Regions from separate parts of the Sporolactobacillus sp. PKPK-6 genome, predicted to be linked through region 3. Evidence: predicted binding sites of a transcription regulator. Region 3 holds the regulator's gene; each other region holds the start of a gene.
The links. Region 3 encodes LexA, which represses DNA repair genes until DNA is damaged. Its sites were predicted from a motif close to CGAACATATGTTCG; they were not measured.

Region 1 (4,219 bases), 570 kb from region 3:
ATGACTCGTCGTCTTCTGGTCAATCGAAATCGCCGGCGACAAGCCTTCAATCGCGTCCACATCCGGTTTGTTGGATTGGCCGAGAAATTGGCGGGCATATGCCGACAGCGATTCAACATAGCGGCGCTGCCCCTCGGCGTAGATTGTGTCGAACGCCAGCGATGACTTGCCTGAGCCCGACAATCCGGTAACAACAACCATTTTGTCACGTGGTATTGTTACGCTGACATTTTTTAAATTATGTTCCCTTGCGCCTTTGACAACAATATTTTCAAGTACCATCTGCGTGTTATCCCTCCGCCTTCAGTTCATAGAGTGCGTCCCGCAGTTCCGCTGCACGCTCGAAGTCAAGCGACTTTGCCGCCTGCTTCATTTCTTTTTCAATACCGATAATTGCCTTGTTGCGCTCGCTCTTTGTCATTTTCTTCTTTTTCTTCTTGCCGGAGCCATCCTGTTTTTCCACTTCGTATGTCGCTTTAATCAGCTCAGGAATGGCCTTTTGAATCGTCGTCGGTGTAATATGATGCACTTCATTGAATTTCTTTTGAATTTTGCGGCGGCGTGCGGTTTCATCCATCGCCAACCGCATCGAATCGGTAACTCGGTCGGCATACAGAATGACTCGCCCTTCCGCATTTCTCGCCGCGCGTCCGATCGTCTGAATCAGCGACCGTTCCGAGCGAAGGAAGCCTTCCTTATCGGCGTCAAGGATAGCGACAAGTGAGACTTCAGGAATATCCAGTCCTTCACGGAGCAGGTTGATCCCGACCAGCACATCGAATTCGCCACGTCGCAAATTGCGAATGATCTCAATCCGGTCGAGCGTCTTAACTTCCGAATGAAGATAATTGACTTTAATGCCCATGCCCTTTAGATAGTCGGTCAAATTCTCTGCCATCTTCTTTGTCAGCGTCGTGACGAGGACACGTTCATGCTTCTTAATCCTAATATTAATCTCGTCGTAGAGATCATCAATCTGTCCCTTGATCGGACGGACTTCGATTTCCGGATCCAGCAATCCGGTCGGTCGAATAATCTGCTCGACCGGCTTATTGGAATGCTCCAATTCATAATCCGCCGGAGTCGCCGAAACGTACACGATCTGATTGACACGTTCCTCAAATTCTTCAAATTTAAGCGGCCGGTTGTCTTTTGCAGAAGGAAGACGGAAACCATGATCAACCAGGACGTTTTTTCGCGCCTGGTCGCCGTTGTACATGGCCCGAATCTGTGGCAGTGTCGCATGGGATTCATCGACCATAATGAGAAAGTCCTTTGGAAAATAGTCCATGAGCGTATACGGCGATTCACCCGGTTTTCGAAAGGTCAGATGCCTTGAATAGTTCTCAATTCCGGAGCAAAAGCCGACTTCCTCCATCATTTCCAAATCATAACGCGTACGCTGCTCAAGCCGTTGTGCCTCAAGTAGTTTACCGTTCTCATTAAGCACTTTCAGCCGATCCTCGAGTTCCTTCTGTATGTTCACAATTGCTCGCTTCATTTTCTCCTGTCCGGTAACGAAGTGGGAAGCCGGGTAGATGGCGACATGATCACGCTCGCCGACAATCTCTCCGGTCATCGGATCCATCTCGGTCAGCCGTTCAATTTCATCACCGAAGAATTCGACGCGAATGCAGTGATCATCGCGTGAAGCCGGGAAAATCTCCACCACATCGCCGCGCACACGGAATGTCCCGCGTGTAAAATTAATATCGTTACGCGAGTACTGGATGTCGACAAGTTGACGCAGCATCGCATCCCGCTCCTTCTCCATACCCGGCCGCAATGAGAGTACAAGTGAGCTGTATTCTTCCGGAGAACCTAAACCGTAAATACACGAAACACTGGCAACAATAATGACATCGCGACGCTCAAACAATGAGCTGGTTGCCGAGTGACGCAGCTTGTCAATCTCGTCATTGATGCTCGAATCTTTTTCAATATACGTATCCGTCTGCGGAATATAGGCTTCCGGCTGGTAATAATCGTAGTAGCTGACAAAATATTCGACCGCATTATTCGGGAAAAATTCCTTAAACTCGTTATAAAGCTGCCCTGCAAGCGTTTTATTATGGGCAATGACCAGCGTCGGCTTCTGCACTTGAGCAATCACATTCGACATCGTGAATGTTTTACCGGTACCGGTCGCGCCGAGCAACGTCTGATGCTTTTGACCGTTCCTGATCCCATCGACCAATGTACGAATCGCTTCCGGCTGGTCGCCTTGCGGTTGAAAATGGGACGCGAGTTGAAAATCCATAGCGCCCTCCTCCAATCTTTACTGTTTTTCTATGAAAAAAGCATGATTTGTCATTAATAGTAAAAAATCTTTCTTAAAAAAAGTATAGCATACCTCTATAGCAAAATAACAGCAAAATGCGAACGGATATTCCCAATGTTTTTCAGTCATTTATTCTAAACTCGGCTCATCTCACACAGGATAACCGGAGAAGTCATTTACTAGTACTTAATGAAACTAAAAAACTTCCATGGCACTCGGCCACAGAAGTCTTTTTTGAGAACATGAATTACGATTTAATATCTTCACCCATGTATTTTTCAATTTCTTCTAGAATTCCTTTTGCTGCTTTGCGGCTCAGGATCAGCTTGCCGTTTGCCAGAACAAGGTTATCCGGCGACACTTCATTCGTGATCTGGCACGCCATATTCGGCACATATTTCTTGAAGATAATCCGTTCATCCTCCGTGAAGATTTCGAGCGGATCACCCTCTTTAATATTCATGGTCCTTCTGAGTTCAATCGGAATCACAACACGTCCTAATTCATCAACTTTACGCACAATACCTGTCGATTTCATTTTTGCGCTCCTCCTCTCGCCTTTTCTATACTACGACCTGCATCACTTTTAACTTGATTATAGCACCAATATGCACCACAATTCGTGCAGGGGTTAAAAAATTCCAATTGCTCACATAACTACACCCAGTTTCAAAATCAGTCACATTTTAACAGTTGGGATTATTGTAAATTTTGACGGAACAAACAGCCAAGGGGACCAGCAAGCTTGCTCACCTTTTAGGTCTGCGGGCAGCGCCTCACCTTAAGCATCTTCCTTTCTTCCCATAAAAAGGAAGGAAAAGGAATCTCGCTGTCCCTCCTGCGGATTTTTGTTCCTGTTAGATTATTCGAATTAAGGCTTAACTATTTGTCTTTTGTTTCAAATTCCATTGATCGCCTTCAAGAAAAAGTAGCCCGATCTTATAATTGTCATCTTCATGAATTGGCCCCTTTTCAAAGCGCTGCTCGCCGAAACGATCGATCACTTCCAGCTTGCAGTAAGCCGCATGCTTTTGAAGTGCTTCATAGAATTCATCCACGCTGCTGACCTCTAAATCATTCACCCGCAAAATTTCTTCCCCAGGAATAATGCCCATACGCGCACCAAGCGAGTGAGGGATCGCTCCAATAACGCGCAGTCCTCTGTTCGGCATAAGATAATAGAACGGCTGCGTCTCACGCAGGTGATGGTGGTACCAGGTGAGCAGCAATCGGCTGACGAGTGCCACAACTCCGCCCAGCACGACGAAAAGCGCCATATGAAGCAGATAGCCCGCACCGATGAAGATCGCCGTTATGCCGGACGACGCCATCAACCAGCTTGCCGTTTGACGAACAGCAGGTTTCGGTAATGCGTGCGTGATCAATTGTGCGATTCCTATGCCCAATGGGAAAATCGCAAAGCTAAATGAAGCGCCGCCGGAAACAAACGGCCAGGGACCAATGGACGAAATCGCACCCGAAACCGGCATAAGGAAGAGCAGCGGCGCGATCCAAAGCTGGCAAGCTTCATGAGCTCCGACCAAACTGCCCCGCTTGCTGCTGATGAGGCGCGGCGAAGTCTGCTGCGCACCCCAAAAATAGACCAGTGCTGTCTCAGCCAGCATAGCGACAACTAGGAATATGCCGAATGATACATAATCAATGGCTCGGATGTCCCCAATCCAACCGTTGATGAGCGAATACGGGGTCTGCAGTGCCGGCATAAAATAAGCGGCAATCAATGCCAAGCCACCTGCCACCGCCGGCGACAAAAAGCTTTGCCGGCACGTGAACAGTGTCATGATATATGCCAGTGAAAGCAAAACAATAACTCCCGGCGTCAGACTGATTCCGGCGGCAAGTAGCACAATAGTCGCTGCAAGTCCGACAAGCAGACTCGGCGCAATACTGGAAAAAATTGTATTAAACATACCGTAT
Region 2 (4,219 bases), 320 kb from region 3:
AGGAAATGATAAAAACAAAAAAACGTAACGGCGGTCAGAAGACAGAAAACAAAAAGTTTCATGGCATTCATCCTCTGCAGTTTCTCTAAAAACAAGCCTATGAATGTCTCGGAGTAAACATTCATCTAGAAGGTAAGAAAAGATGCTAGAGCTTGAGATAGCTGCGCACTCGTTCGTAAATCCAATCCATGGCTACACTTTTTTGATAGACGAATTCAAATAGGCGGCCCCGTACATAGACCTCATAATTGAACCAGCCGCGCTTAGTCATGCGGATGTGATTGTTGAAAATATCTTGCTTATTTCTTCGCAGATCCAGTGTTACGTGAGCAATTATGGCATCCAATAGTTCCAAATAAAGCGGTTTGAATTTAGTGTCCGCATGGACAATAGCTGTTCGATCACGTTCAAATGCCATTTTAATGAGCGGAAGCAGCATATATTCGGCGGCAATTTTCATTTCTTTTTCAGTCATTTCCGAGGCGGGCAGAAATCCTCCATGATCATTCATTTGAAATGCCCCCCGATTTTATTCGCACGTGCGCGCAACTGGCTGGACGACATAAGTGAGGTGCCATGAAAGATGGCCGTCTTTCCATATTTTTGATAAATTGTGTCGATTGCAGCACTTAATTTTGTTTTTTCTTCAATATGAGCGAAGAGATCGAGCTGATAGCTGCTTGATACCGGCTGAAGATCACTAAGGGTGACTGCAGCGGCTCGTACCGGAAGGCAGTCCCAGCTTTCTGTAAAAAGCCGATTAACCGCATGATAAATATCCATGCCAAAATTTGTCGCGAAGGGCAGCTTGATCTGGCGATGAAAACCGGTATGGCGCTCAAAAGTTCCGGAAATGCCAACGGAGACAACAAGCCCCATATAGTGTTTCACACGGGCTCGATAAGCGACCTCTTCACTCAATTCAAGAAGGATCACACGAATATCGCGCATTTCCGGGTAGTCGAAGGGCAGGGTCATGTGGTGCCCGATCGCTTTTTGTTCTGTAAAGGTGCTCATGGAGACGGGAGCACTGTCCAAGCCGTGTGAGGTTCGCCATAACAGCTCTCCGTTCACACCCCAACGCTTGCGCAGTAAAGCGAGCGGAAAACGGGCGAGATGACCGATTTGGCGAATTCCCATTCCAATGAAGTGCTGCTCCATTCGATGGCCAACGCCAAACAATTCACCAATGGGCAGGGGCCAGAGGTATTTTTTTATATTCTCAGCATTTAACTCAAAAATTCCTGCTTTGTTCTTTTTGCCATAATGATCACAAGCCATCTTGGCCATTACTTTATTGGGTCCGATTCCAATGCGGGCATAGACACCAAAGCGTTCCTGCATGCATCGTTGAATCTTCCGTGCAATGGTTGAGGGTGAACCAAAGAGCGGCAAGCTTTCGCTGACGTCAATAAACTGTTCATCAATCGAATAAGGCTCAACCAGATCGGTAAACTGTCTAAGAAATCGTGTCACGGCTGTAGATACATCAATGTAATGCTGCATGCGTGGCAGACGGATAACCGCCTGCGGACACTTAATTAACGCTTGACCAAGCGGCTCGGCCGTCAGTACGCCGAAATGCTTGGCAATCGGGCAAGCGGCAAGGACGATGCCGCTTCGCTGCCTCGGGTCACCTGCAACGATCAGAGGCTTGTTTCTGAATTCCGGGAAATCAGCCTTTTCAACAGAAGCGTAGAACGTTTGCATATCGATCAGGAAGATCACTCGATCCATGTGCGACACCTCAATTAATTGGATATGGATTTATTATACACGAACAAACGTTCTTTTAACACTGGAAATAAAAACATGTGTTCGTTATAATAGAGTTATGGAATGATTTAAGACAATGAAAAAGCCCTGCTCCTTTTTTAGGAGCAAGGCAATTATGGTTCTTGCAACATTCAAACGATCAAATGATACGGTCATTACGAATGACCGATATAGGACCAGTATTCACCGCTTTTCAGAGAAACCGGTTCGATAATTTGCTGGAGCTGCAATTTGCGCAGTTCCTTTAATGCCTCTTCTTCCGTTAAGTCATAGATTACGACGACTTCCTGAGTGGTCAGAAAGCATTGTTGTTGAAAATAGTCTTTGAGCGAGATATTTGGCGCCGGGATCGGCTGCTCGCCCAGGAGTTCGGTCAAAATCTGTACATAGACGGAGTAAGGGTAATGTCCGTTTACCTTAATGGCTTCAGAGTCATTGCATGGTGCTGAGAAAACCAAGGTCGGAAGTTCGGTGATTGCCAATTCATTTGCTAATCGGCGATCACACTGAAAAGCCTTAATCGGACGACAGGAATGATAGTCATTGGAAAATTCCTGTTCATTCAGTCCGGCAAGGCGAGCGACACCCAGCAGCTCTTCAAATTTATTCAAGCCCTGTCTTCTGAGAAAAATCTGCTCACGTACGCGGCGAAGAAAAATTTGCCCGGCCGCACCTCCTTGGAATTCGGCCGCCTTAATCGCATAAGCGATCGAATAAGGAGAAGGCGGATTTTCCAGCCACACATCACTGTCGCAGCACATGCCGGTCAGGCGGGCATATTTGTCCCATTCCTCAGCAATTCTTTTTGCACGAGTGAATTGACAGCGATTTACCGTGTCATGCTTTGTCGTTAACAAGACGCGAAATGTAAAATAGTCATGGTATTGAAAAATAAATTTTTTAAGTAAAGGTTCAAAACCCCAGCATTCAGGGCAAAGCGGATCAATGAATGTTAAAATTTCGACTCGCTGGAAGGTTCGTTTCCTGCCGGTTCTTAATGTACACGACTCGTTTCCCGGTGTTCCCTCACATATAGACCCTTCCTCAAAACGTGTCATGGGATCCCACCTCTGGAAGAAATTTTAAATAGGGCGGCCTCAGAAATGGCCCCTGATTCAGATGGACTGTGCCGATAGCCGGATTGATCCATCTCATCATATCTTTATCCATTATTGATAAAGTCAACCTGCCTTTATTATATTCTTTTCAGTTTCATTCATTGAATGGTGGAAGCACAACTTTATGATTCCATCGTCCTGAAACTTTCTATATTGTAACAAGTTCCGATCATTGAGGGCAACTAATCGGCACTCAAGCTGTTTTTTGCGGCATAAATAAATGTTTGAAAAATGTGTTTAGTTTAACAAGTGAAAGTGTTGGGAAAATGTTGCCAGAGGTTGAATCCGCAAATGAAGGTGCTATAATTTGAGACCCGGGGAACTAAGAAAAAATAAAGTGAATGAAGGAAGAACGATATGTTACCTGCTTTTTCCATTGGCGAATTAATCAAAAAATCATGTATTTCAGTTTGTGCCGCTTTTTTATGTGCGCTCAGCATGAATCTTTTTCTTGTGCCGGCTCATGTCTATGCGGCAGGAATAAACGGTGCTGCCCAATTGATTTCAGATATCCTGTTTGATGGGTTGAACCTTCATCTTTCGATCGGTTTGCTGATTCTCGTTTTAAATTTGCCAATTGCCGTACTTGGATGGTATAAGGTCGGAAAGAGTTTTACCTTATTTAGTTTCATTACAGTTATGCTGACCTCATTATTTTTAACTGTTCTGCCGGTGCATCCGCTGTCTTCAGACATTCTGCTCAATTCTATATTTGGCGGAATGATCTCTGCGATCGGTGTTGGAATTGCCTTGAAATACGGTATTTCAACGGGCGGTTTGGATATCATTGCCATTTTTTTAACGCGGCGTAATCGTAATGCATCATCAGGTAAATATTTTTTGATTTTGAACGGTATTATTATTGTGATTGCCGGTGCGGTGTACGAATGGCAGTACGCACTTTATACGTTAATTTCACGTTTTGTAAATAGTTATGTGATTGATATGATTCACACAAAATATCAGAAATTGACGGTTATGACGATCACGGATCAGTCGGATCGGCTGGTTGAAGCAATCCAGGATCAATTTGACCGAGGAATGACGGTGATTCCGTCATACGGAGGGTTTACCGGCACCAAAAAGAGTACGTTAATGATGGTCATCAGTCATTATGAATTGTATAAAATGGAGCGGTTGATTAAGAGCATTGATCCGAATGCGTTTACAAATATTCTTGAAACAAATAAAATTATCGGTACGTTCCACACGGAAGAACAGCAGCGGGCAATTCAGGCCATGAAGCATGGAGAACACACCTTAAAGGTGGAACAGACGCTGGGCTCCCAAGATTATGAACGGTTTCAGAAGTTATTCGGCACGTC
Region 3 (4,219 bases):
TTGAAGAAAACAAATGAGACCATCGATATTTTGAGCGAAGTTCATCCAACGTTTTCACATTTCGTGTACAGAAATAAAAATCGACCTCTGCCAGTTTAGAATAAATCGGCAAATATGCTTTTGCGGCAATTGAACCGATCCCAATAACACCTACTTTCAGCATTGAGCAACCCCCTGCCTGAAATTTATTAGTACTCACTTTTTTCTATTGTAAAAACCCCCATGAATAGCTAATTCATAGGGGTTCATTACTCATTTCATTTGATGATTGATCGCTTTCATCATCTGATTAATCTTCTTCTGCGACGGTTGCTGACCCATTTGAGCCATCATGACACGCAACATGTTTTCATTAATCGGCGGATTCTTTTTTAGGTAATTCATCATATATCTACGGGCGATTAAAAAGCCGAGGATCAATCCGGCTGCTAGGCAAATCACGCCCACGAGTATGTATAACCAGAGCATGCGTCTGCTTCCTCCTTGTGTCAAATGTCCATAGTTCAGTTTACACTATCACGCGAATTCAGGTCAACCTTATACCCATGAAACATAGCCTTTTCCGCACAGTTTCGGCTGGAAGACAAAAAAAAAAGAAAGCGTGTTCTTATGAATTAAGAAATGCTTTCTTCTGAAGGAGGATGAAAAATGGCCATTAATGATAAATAATCATTAATGGAATAGAACTTTGCAATCACAAACTAAAAAGCAAAAAGGAAAAGACAATTGTAGCAGTACATTGTCAAATCATTCCCTTTGTTATATAACAGTATATCACAAAACACTTTTTTTGCCAATTCTGCGGCTAAGATTTTTAACGATTCTTTAATTGATTATCTGTTATCGGGATAATCAACTTTTGATTCGGAACAATATGATTTCGAACTAGACCATTATTGTCTTTAACCCAGGTAACAAATGCATGTTTCGTGAGCTTAGGATTATTAGCATGGTATGTTGTAGCAATTGACCACAACGAGTCACCGGATTTCACTGTAATTTTGACATAATTATTCTGATCGGCAGCAACCGTATTTGTTAAAGTAAAGAAAAGAATGACTGTCATAATACAAAATAATACAATAAATGAAATTCCCTTTGTTTTATTATGTGCATGAGTATTCATCTTGTTTTACCTCCGCTAGGAATATTTGTTCTCAAGAACGCTTGTTCGTTTGTTTTCTTCATTTTAATACGAACGTACATTTGTGTCAATGCTTATTTTAGAACAAATGTTTGCATCTGAATTTCCCAGATGATATACTATTGACAAGATAAGGAAAAGGAGAAGTATCATGAAACTCTCAACTCGGCAGCAATCTATACTCGATTTTATTAAGCATGAAGTTGCGATTAAAGGATATCCGCCATCGGTTCGCGAAATATGTGACGCTGTGGGGTTAGCATCCAGCTCAACGGTACACGGTCATCTTGAAAGGCTTGAGAAAAAAGGGTTTATTAGGCGTGATCCTACAAAACCTAGAGCAATTGAAGTGCTCGATCATGATGGAGACATCTATACAGAAAAGACAGTAAGTGTTCCTGTAATCGGTAAAGTAACGGCAGGACTTCCTATTAGTGCTGTTGAAAATATTGAAGAATATTTCCCTGTTCCAAGTTCAATGGTCGAGGATGAAGATGCATTTATTCTCAATGTCTCCGGTGAAAGTATGGTTAATGCCGGCATTCTTGATGGTGACAAAGTCATCGTCCGTCAGCAGCGGACTGCAGAGAACGGTGAAATTGTCGTTGCTATGACCGATGAGGACGAAGCTACGGTTAAACGTTTTTTTAAAGAAAACAATCATATAAGGCTCCAACCGGAAAATCCTTCAATGGATCCCATCTTGCTTGATAATTGTGTCATTCTTGGTAAAGTAATTGGTGTTTTCCGTTCGATTAAGTGATCTCAACTGCCAAGTGTATGAATGATTCTGAAGCCTTAGGGTACGAAAGAACATCTGTTCCTTCGTGCCCTTTTTCAATTGATTATTGAAGTATTCACAATTAGAAATGGCGAATTCGTATACATGACCCACTGAGTCGGTTAAAATGAAGAAAAGCACAAGGAGGGATAAATCTATGAACGATTTCCTGAAGAAAAGTTTTCTCATAGGGCTCGGCGCGACCATCACCAGCAAAGATAAGGCAGAAAAATTTCTGAATGACCTGTCAAAAAGCGGCGGTGCAGCAGCAGATGAAGCAAAATCGCTTCTAGAATCTTTCAATGAAAAAGGGAAAGAAAACACGGACAAGTGGCGCGCAGAGTTTCACAAAGACATTGTTGATGCAATTAAGGATCTCGGCTTTGTATCACAGGAAGAGTACGGGAGTCTTAAAGAAAAAGTGACGCTTTTAGAAGCTGAACTCACAGAATTAAGGCAAAAAGTATCTAAGAGAGAAAGCAGCGAAGACTAACCTGCACACTAGGTGAATGCTATGATTGGAAAACATATACGCCATATTAAAAGATATCAAGAAATTGTTTCCGTTCTCGTAAAATATGGCTTTGGCTATATTGTTAAAGATGTCGGTCTATTTCATTTACTTTCATTACCGAAGCAGATTGCATCAGACTTCTCTGGAAACGGGAATGATCAGAAGTCTCTTGGACAGCGTATCCGTTTAATGCTTGAAGAATTAGGACCAACCTTTATTAAGCTTGGCCAGCTGCTCAGCCTGAGAACTGACATTTTACCAGAGCAAATTGCAGAGGCAATGCGCGGACTCCAGGATCGTGTCACTCCGATCGATGCCCAATCCGTCAAACAGATCATTCAACAAGAATTCGGTAAACCAGTTGCTGAAGTTTTTGCTCAATTTGATGAACAATGTATTGCCGCTGCCTCCATTGCTCAAGCACATCATGCAAAGTTAAAATCCGGCGAAGAAGTTGCTGTTAAGATACGGCGTCCGGATATTGAATACGTGGTGGAGAACGATATTGAAATTCTATGGGATCTTGCTTCTCTCGTTGAGAAACGCTATGAATGGGCTAGGACATATCAAATTATCGATTTGGTTGAAGAATTTTCACTGGCAATCCGCAGCGAACTTGATTACGCGATGGAGGCGCGAACAACTGAAAAACTGTTTGATTTTTTCAAGAATGATGTGAATGTGATCATTCCCAAAATCTATCGAGATTATTCGACAGCTAAAGTGCTTACCCTTGACTATGTTCATGGGTATAAATATGAAGAATTGATTAAGAGTCCGCCAAAAGATGTGTCCAACAAAATTATCTGTGAACGGCTTGTCCGGTCATTTCTTGATCAAGCCTTAATCTGTGGCATCTTTCATGGCGATCCGCATCCTGGCAACCTTTTTTTCTTCCCCGATAATAAAATCGGGTATATTGATTTTGGACAAGTTGGACATTTAAACGAATCGATGAAGCGCGACTTCGGCAATTTAATTATCGGTCTGATGAAAGGAAATACCGAACTGCTTTTCCGCACTATTTCCACGATGACCGTCATGCCGGATGACTTGAATGAGCGTCAGTTGAAAGACGATTTGGAAACTCTGCGCGAGAAATATTATCGTCTGCCATTTAAAGAAGTTCACATCGGCAAAGTCATTTCTGATGTTTTCGCTGTTACCAAAAAGCATCATATCGGTATACCCAAAAATTACACGCTCCTTGGCAAGGCCCTAATCACTCTGGAAGGCTTGATCACCACTCTGGATCACGACACGAACATTCTCGAGCTTGCGGAACCTTATGGGCATCGTCTGTTAATAAGAAGACTTGATCCTACTGAACTTTCAAAAAAGTTATTGATGAATGGTTACGATGTTGTTGAAAACAGTATGCGTCTGCCTTCCCTTTTACGAAAAACCTTAACGCATTTATATAAAGGCAAAACACGTGTCGAAATGAAACTGCCGCAACTGGAAGTTCTGCTGGCCAAACTGGATCGCGCCGCAAACCGGATTTCGTTCAGTATTATGCTGCTCTCACTCAGTATCATTTTGGCAAGCATTATTCTTGGCGAAACGTTCGGGTCGCGTTCATTAATCACAAATGTGCCCATTATCGGCATTGCAGTAACCATTGTGCTTTTCATGTTTATGATCGTTCTTTTGTCAATTTTTCGTTCCGGCCGTTTCTAAGTGCTTCTGTTCCATAAATTGATCATTTGAGCGTTCTTCTAGAGTATCTGCCGGTACAAAAAATAAATAGTAGAAAGCGGATAATATGGTCACGGCACCG
Region 4 (4,219 bases), 600 kb from region 3:
TGTCCAAAATGTCTGCAGCAATCTAGCAAATGTTATCATTGACAATACGCAGGCGTTTTTTGAACGACCGCAGCTGCATGTGGATACCCTGTATTCGCCACGCAAGTTTTTTGGCGTTCCGGATGGCGGCTACTTGTATACCAATGCTGAAGAGCGGCTTGAGCTGGATCAGGATCCGTCCTACTACCGTTACGATGCGCTGTTGAAGCAAATTGATCTAGGGAGTGTTTCCGCCGAGCCGCTTTTTGAACAAAATGAGGCCTATTTAGATACATGCGGGATGCACGCGATGTCACGAACGACTCAGCGACTGTTGATGAGTGTTGATTATGAGCAGGTGCGCACCATTCGAAATGAGAACTTCCGATTTCTTCATCAACAAATCGGCACCTACAATCTGCTGCGTGCAGACTTCACCAATGTGAACGGACCGATGTGCTACCCTTTTCTTATTGAACACGGGGAAAAATTAAAAGATTGTTTGTTGGAGCGCCACATCTATGCCAATGATTATTGGCAGGAAGTGTTGTCGCGCGTTCCCCCTGCACGTTTCGATTATAAGCTGGCGAAAAATCTGATCGCGCTGCCCATTGATCAGCGCTACACTGAGACGGACATGCGCTTCATTGCACAAATTGTTGGTAGTTTTCTGGTTTGATCGATAGGCCGATCCTTTCATCGGTTCGTTTTCCCGGAATAGAAACGCGATGACATAGCTATTTAAATCACGTAAATTCCTTACTGGATATAAACCGCATTTTAAAAGCCGGGCTCCCCTTTCCAAACATTCCACAGAACAGACGATTCATGCATTGGTTATTTCTCGATTGTTATTTGCCAGTAGTGTCCAAAGCTGTAACCGCATCTTCACGAATTTCTTCATTCATTGATTGCTTCCAGTTCAGTGATCTCTTTGGCACTTAATCCTGTCCACTCACTGATTTTCCCATGACTTATTCCATTTTGCAGCAGCTTTAGGGCAACCTGTTTTTTGGCGTTTAATTCACCTTTTTCAATTCCTTTTTTAATTCCTCTTTTAATTCCTCTTTCCATGCCGTCCTCCACTCCACGATCATAAGTCGAATTCGGCCATTTGAGCACTTCTTCACGGATTTCCTCCGGGAGTTTGTTCGCTTGGTCCATCAATTGATCCACCTCTTTCTTATTTAATTGAAGATAGGTCTCGAAAAATCCATTGATTATGCTTTCACGTGCTTCTCCAAGATGCATGCCGATCATCTGTCTGATAAAGGCGAGTCGAACCTGAACACGTTCCTTTTTTTGAGTAGTTCATCCTGCTCATGAGCGCGGCAGCGGCCGGATTATTACTGTGAATAAATGTTCGCCAATTCATTTGGGCAAGCTCAAGCTTCAAAAAATGGAATTCGCTGATCATCATAAAATGAGGTATTTCTACCACAAATTTATCCGGTTCATCTCTTACACCATCATAACTGAAAATGGCAATGGGTAAAACAGGTTTTCGAAATTTCAGATAGATCATGATGTAGTAAAGATACATCCGTTCGGAAAAATCATCTTGATAATAGTTTTGTGCCTCAAGATGGACAATCAGAATTACAGCTTTTTTAGATTTCAGCTTCGTTTCCGCAATGATGTCCGCCCTCTTCTTGTCGCCTTCGATTAGATCCGGAAACAGTTCCTCTGAAAGGAACGTTTTTCCAGACAGATCAAGCATGTGATAAATTTTTGGGAAAAAGGCTTCGAGAAACTCATCAAAAAACTCGTGAAGCAGCACTTTGAAACGCCGATCGTGGTCAGTAGGCATGAGAGGCCTCCTTACGAGGTATGATTTATTGTTGTGAGGAATTGGGAAAGCAGGGAGTTAAAGGCGAACGTATGATCTTTCACAGTAAAAGTATAACCGAATTCCAAACAAAATGTCTAGAAAAAAATCCATGGTAAAAGGTTAATTTCTGACATATGCGGAATCGGATCTTTTGCTTCCACCCCGTTTCAATAATTATGCTATTCTTTGTACAGAGCACGAGTAACTGGAGGCTGCAGATTTATGAATACCTCAAAACCCTTAACTTATCAGGATGACCCAACCGTCCAGAAGAGACGTTGGATGATCCTGATCAGTATTAATATGTTCACATTTATGTCGACGCTTGATGCGAGTATTGTCAATGTGGCACTGCCGCAGATTTCACGTGATTTGCATTTGCCGATCGCCAGCAGTCAGTGGATTGTCACGATTTATTTAATGACGATCTGTGTTTTTATCCTGCTTTTCGGGCGGCTTGGCGACATGCTGGGCAAACTTCGCATTTTTAAGATCGGCACCGCTCTTTTTGTTCTTGGGTCGCTGCTGTGCGGATTCGGTCTAAACCTGAATTTTCTACTTGTCGGCCGCGTGGTTCAGGCCATAGGCGCTTCGATGACGATGGCTAATAATTTTGGCATCGCAACGGATATTTTCCCGAGATCCGAACGCGGGCGGGCGCTTGGTTTAATCGGCACGTTCGTGTCCTTGGGCTCGATCACTGGTCCGGGGATCGGCGGGCTGGTTGTCTCCACGTTGAGCTGGAATTATATATTCTGGATTAACGTACCGATTGGGCTGGTGGTAATGATTCTGGGCTGGCGTGTTCTGCCTAAAGATTTGTTTGCATCAAGAGGCCGCTTGGACTGGGTGGGTACGTCAATCTTCGGCTTATTCATCATAGCCCTGTTCAGCGGATTGCTGCTTGGACAGCATTTAGGGTTCAGCGACGGACGTATTCTGGGATCGCTTTTTCTCTCTGCTGTGCTTCTGGTCGTGTTTATCATTATGGAGTGGCAGATTGATCAGCCGATGCTTCAGCTGCGGTTGTTTAAAAATCTTATGTTTTCAGTCAGCATTTTCTGCGGCTATTTGGTCTTTCTCTCCAACTTTTGTTTCAACATTATTGCGCCATTCTATACCCAGGATATTCTGCATCTGTCAGCAGGCCATTCCGGACTGCTGCTGATGCTGTTCCCCATCATGATGGCTGTCATTGCCCCGTTCAGCGGCGCACTGTCTGACAAAATCGGTTCGGAAATCCTAACGTTTATCGGATTGCTTGTCCTCGTAGCGGCACAAATTGGTCTCGGTTTTCTGAATGGGGAAAGCTCAATCATCTATGCGGGTGTGTTGATTGCTCTGCTCGGTGCCGGCAGCGGATTCTTTATGTCGCCGAATAATTCGCTTGTCATGTCGACGGTTCCGAAAAATCAGCTTGGAAGCGCGGGGAGTGTCAACGCACTAATCCGAAATTTGGGCATGATCAGTGGAATCACTTTTGCGACAACGCTTCTGTTTGCCAGCATGTCGCAAGCTGCCGGTTATCATGTCACCGGAATGATCCCGGGTCATCCGTCCATCTTTTTACATGGCATGCACATCGTTTTTCTGGCATCTGCCGGAATATGCGTGTTCTGTGCCATGATTACAGGCATTCGGCTCCTAAACGCACGACATCAGATGCACAGCAAGGCTGTATCCTAACGCAGTCTGTCCGTTAAAGCCAAACCTTGCAAATGAAACCTGCTCCTATGGGAAACAGTAGTATAGGAAGATACTCATTGAACGCAGGCCATACACAAGGAGCAAACGATGCAGACAACGAAGCTTACGCATACCATTCTAGACGTAATTTTGAAGATGCCGGGATTGAAGATTAATCGTGAAGAATTCTTCAGACGGTCGTTCCCAAAAGAGGATACGGAACGGCTGATTGAGATCGGACCTGCAAGCTATTTTGGACAAGCTGAACTTGAGAAACAAGCAGCACAGCTGATTCAAAATGCGACGTTGCGAAGCTCAGCGATGTCGTTTGCCGCGGGCATTCCAGGCGGTTTGGCTATCGCGGCAACGATTCCCGCCGATACGACGCAGTTCTATGCGATGGCATTGCGTCTCGCGCAGGAGCTCGGCTATCTCTACGGACGAGAAGAATTATGGAGCAATCAAGAGATCGCGACAAAAAAAGGACGTGAAACATTGATTCTCTATCTTGGTGCGATGCTCGGAGTCAGCGGTACGGGTGCATTGCTGCGTGTGCTGTCGTCCAAGCTTTCTGCTCGCGCACTCGAACGCATCCCACAGAAAGCACTGGAACAAACAATTTATTATCCGCTGATTCGCAAAGTTGCTACCTTCTTCGGTGCGAAGATAACAAAAGGAACATTCGCTCGCGGTGTATCGAAAATCGTTCCGGTCTTAGGAGGC

Region 1: uvrB (excinuclease ABC subunit UvrB) is a predicted target of LexA. The motif match lies at 2,380-2,393, and genes of this name have one in related genera.
Region 2: AC1MBV_RS03090 (DNA polymerase IV) is a predicted target of LexA. The motif match lies at 1,778-1,791, and genes of this name have one in related genera.
Region 4: AC1MBV_RS04395 (RpnC/YadD family protein) is a predicted target of LexA. The motif match lies at 1,854-1,867, and genes of this name have one in related genera.

What each region holds. Positions count from the first base shown of each region.
Region 1 covers NZ_JBWXPA010000001.1:883,854-888,072, forward strand. The annotation lists gene uvrA (excinuclease ABC subunit UvrA) at 1-282, opposite strand, end outside; gene uvrB (excinuclease ABC subunit UvrB) at 290-2,260, opposite strand; gene AC1MBV_RS04255 (AbrB/MazE/SpoVT family DNA-binding domain-containing protein) at 2,529-2,819, opposite strand; gene AC1MBV_RS04260 (cell division protein) at 3,160-4,219, opposite strand, start outside.
Region 2 covers NZ_JBWXPA010000001.1:631,190-635,408, reverse strand. The annotation lists gene AC1MBV_RS03100 (hypothetical protein) at 1-62, opposite strand, end outside; gene AC1MBV_RS03095 (YhjD family protein) at 146-511, opposite strand; gene AC1MBV_RS03090 (DNA polymerase IV) at 508-1,737, opposite strand; gene AC1MBV_RS03085 (DsbA family protein) at 1,932-2,834, opposite strand; gene AC1MBV_RS03080 (YitT family protein) at 3,252-4,219, shown strand, end outside.
Region 3 covers NZ_JBWXPA010000001.1:313,963-318,181, forward strand. The annotation lists gene AC1MBV_RS01545 (Gfo/Idh/MocA family protein) at 1-163, opposite strand, end outside; gene AC1MBV_RS01550 (YneF family protein) at 253-468, opposite strand; gene yneA (cell division suppressor protein YneA) at 815-1,126, opposite strand; gene lexA (transcriptional repressor LexA) at 1,296-1,907, shown strand; gene AC1MBV_RS01565 (phasin family protein) at 2,083-2,418, shown strand; gene AC1MBV_RS01570 (ABC1 kinase family protein) at 2,440-4,119, shown strand; gene AC1MBV_RS01575 (MFS transporter) at 4,093-4,219, opposite strand, start outside.
Region 4 covers NZ_JBWXPA010000001.1:912,815-917,033, forward strand. The annotation lists gene AC1MBV_RS04385 (hypothetical protein) at 1-658, shown strand, start outside; gene AC1MBV_RS04390 (hypothetical protein) at 880-1,230, opposite strand; gene AC1MBV_RS04395 (RpnC/YadD family protein) at 1,208-1,789, opposite strand; gene AC1MBV_RS04400 (MFS transporter) at 2,033-3,496, shown strand; gene AC1MBV_RS04405 (hypothetical protein) at 3,605-4,219, shown strand, end outside.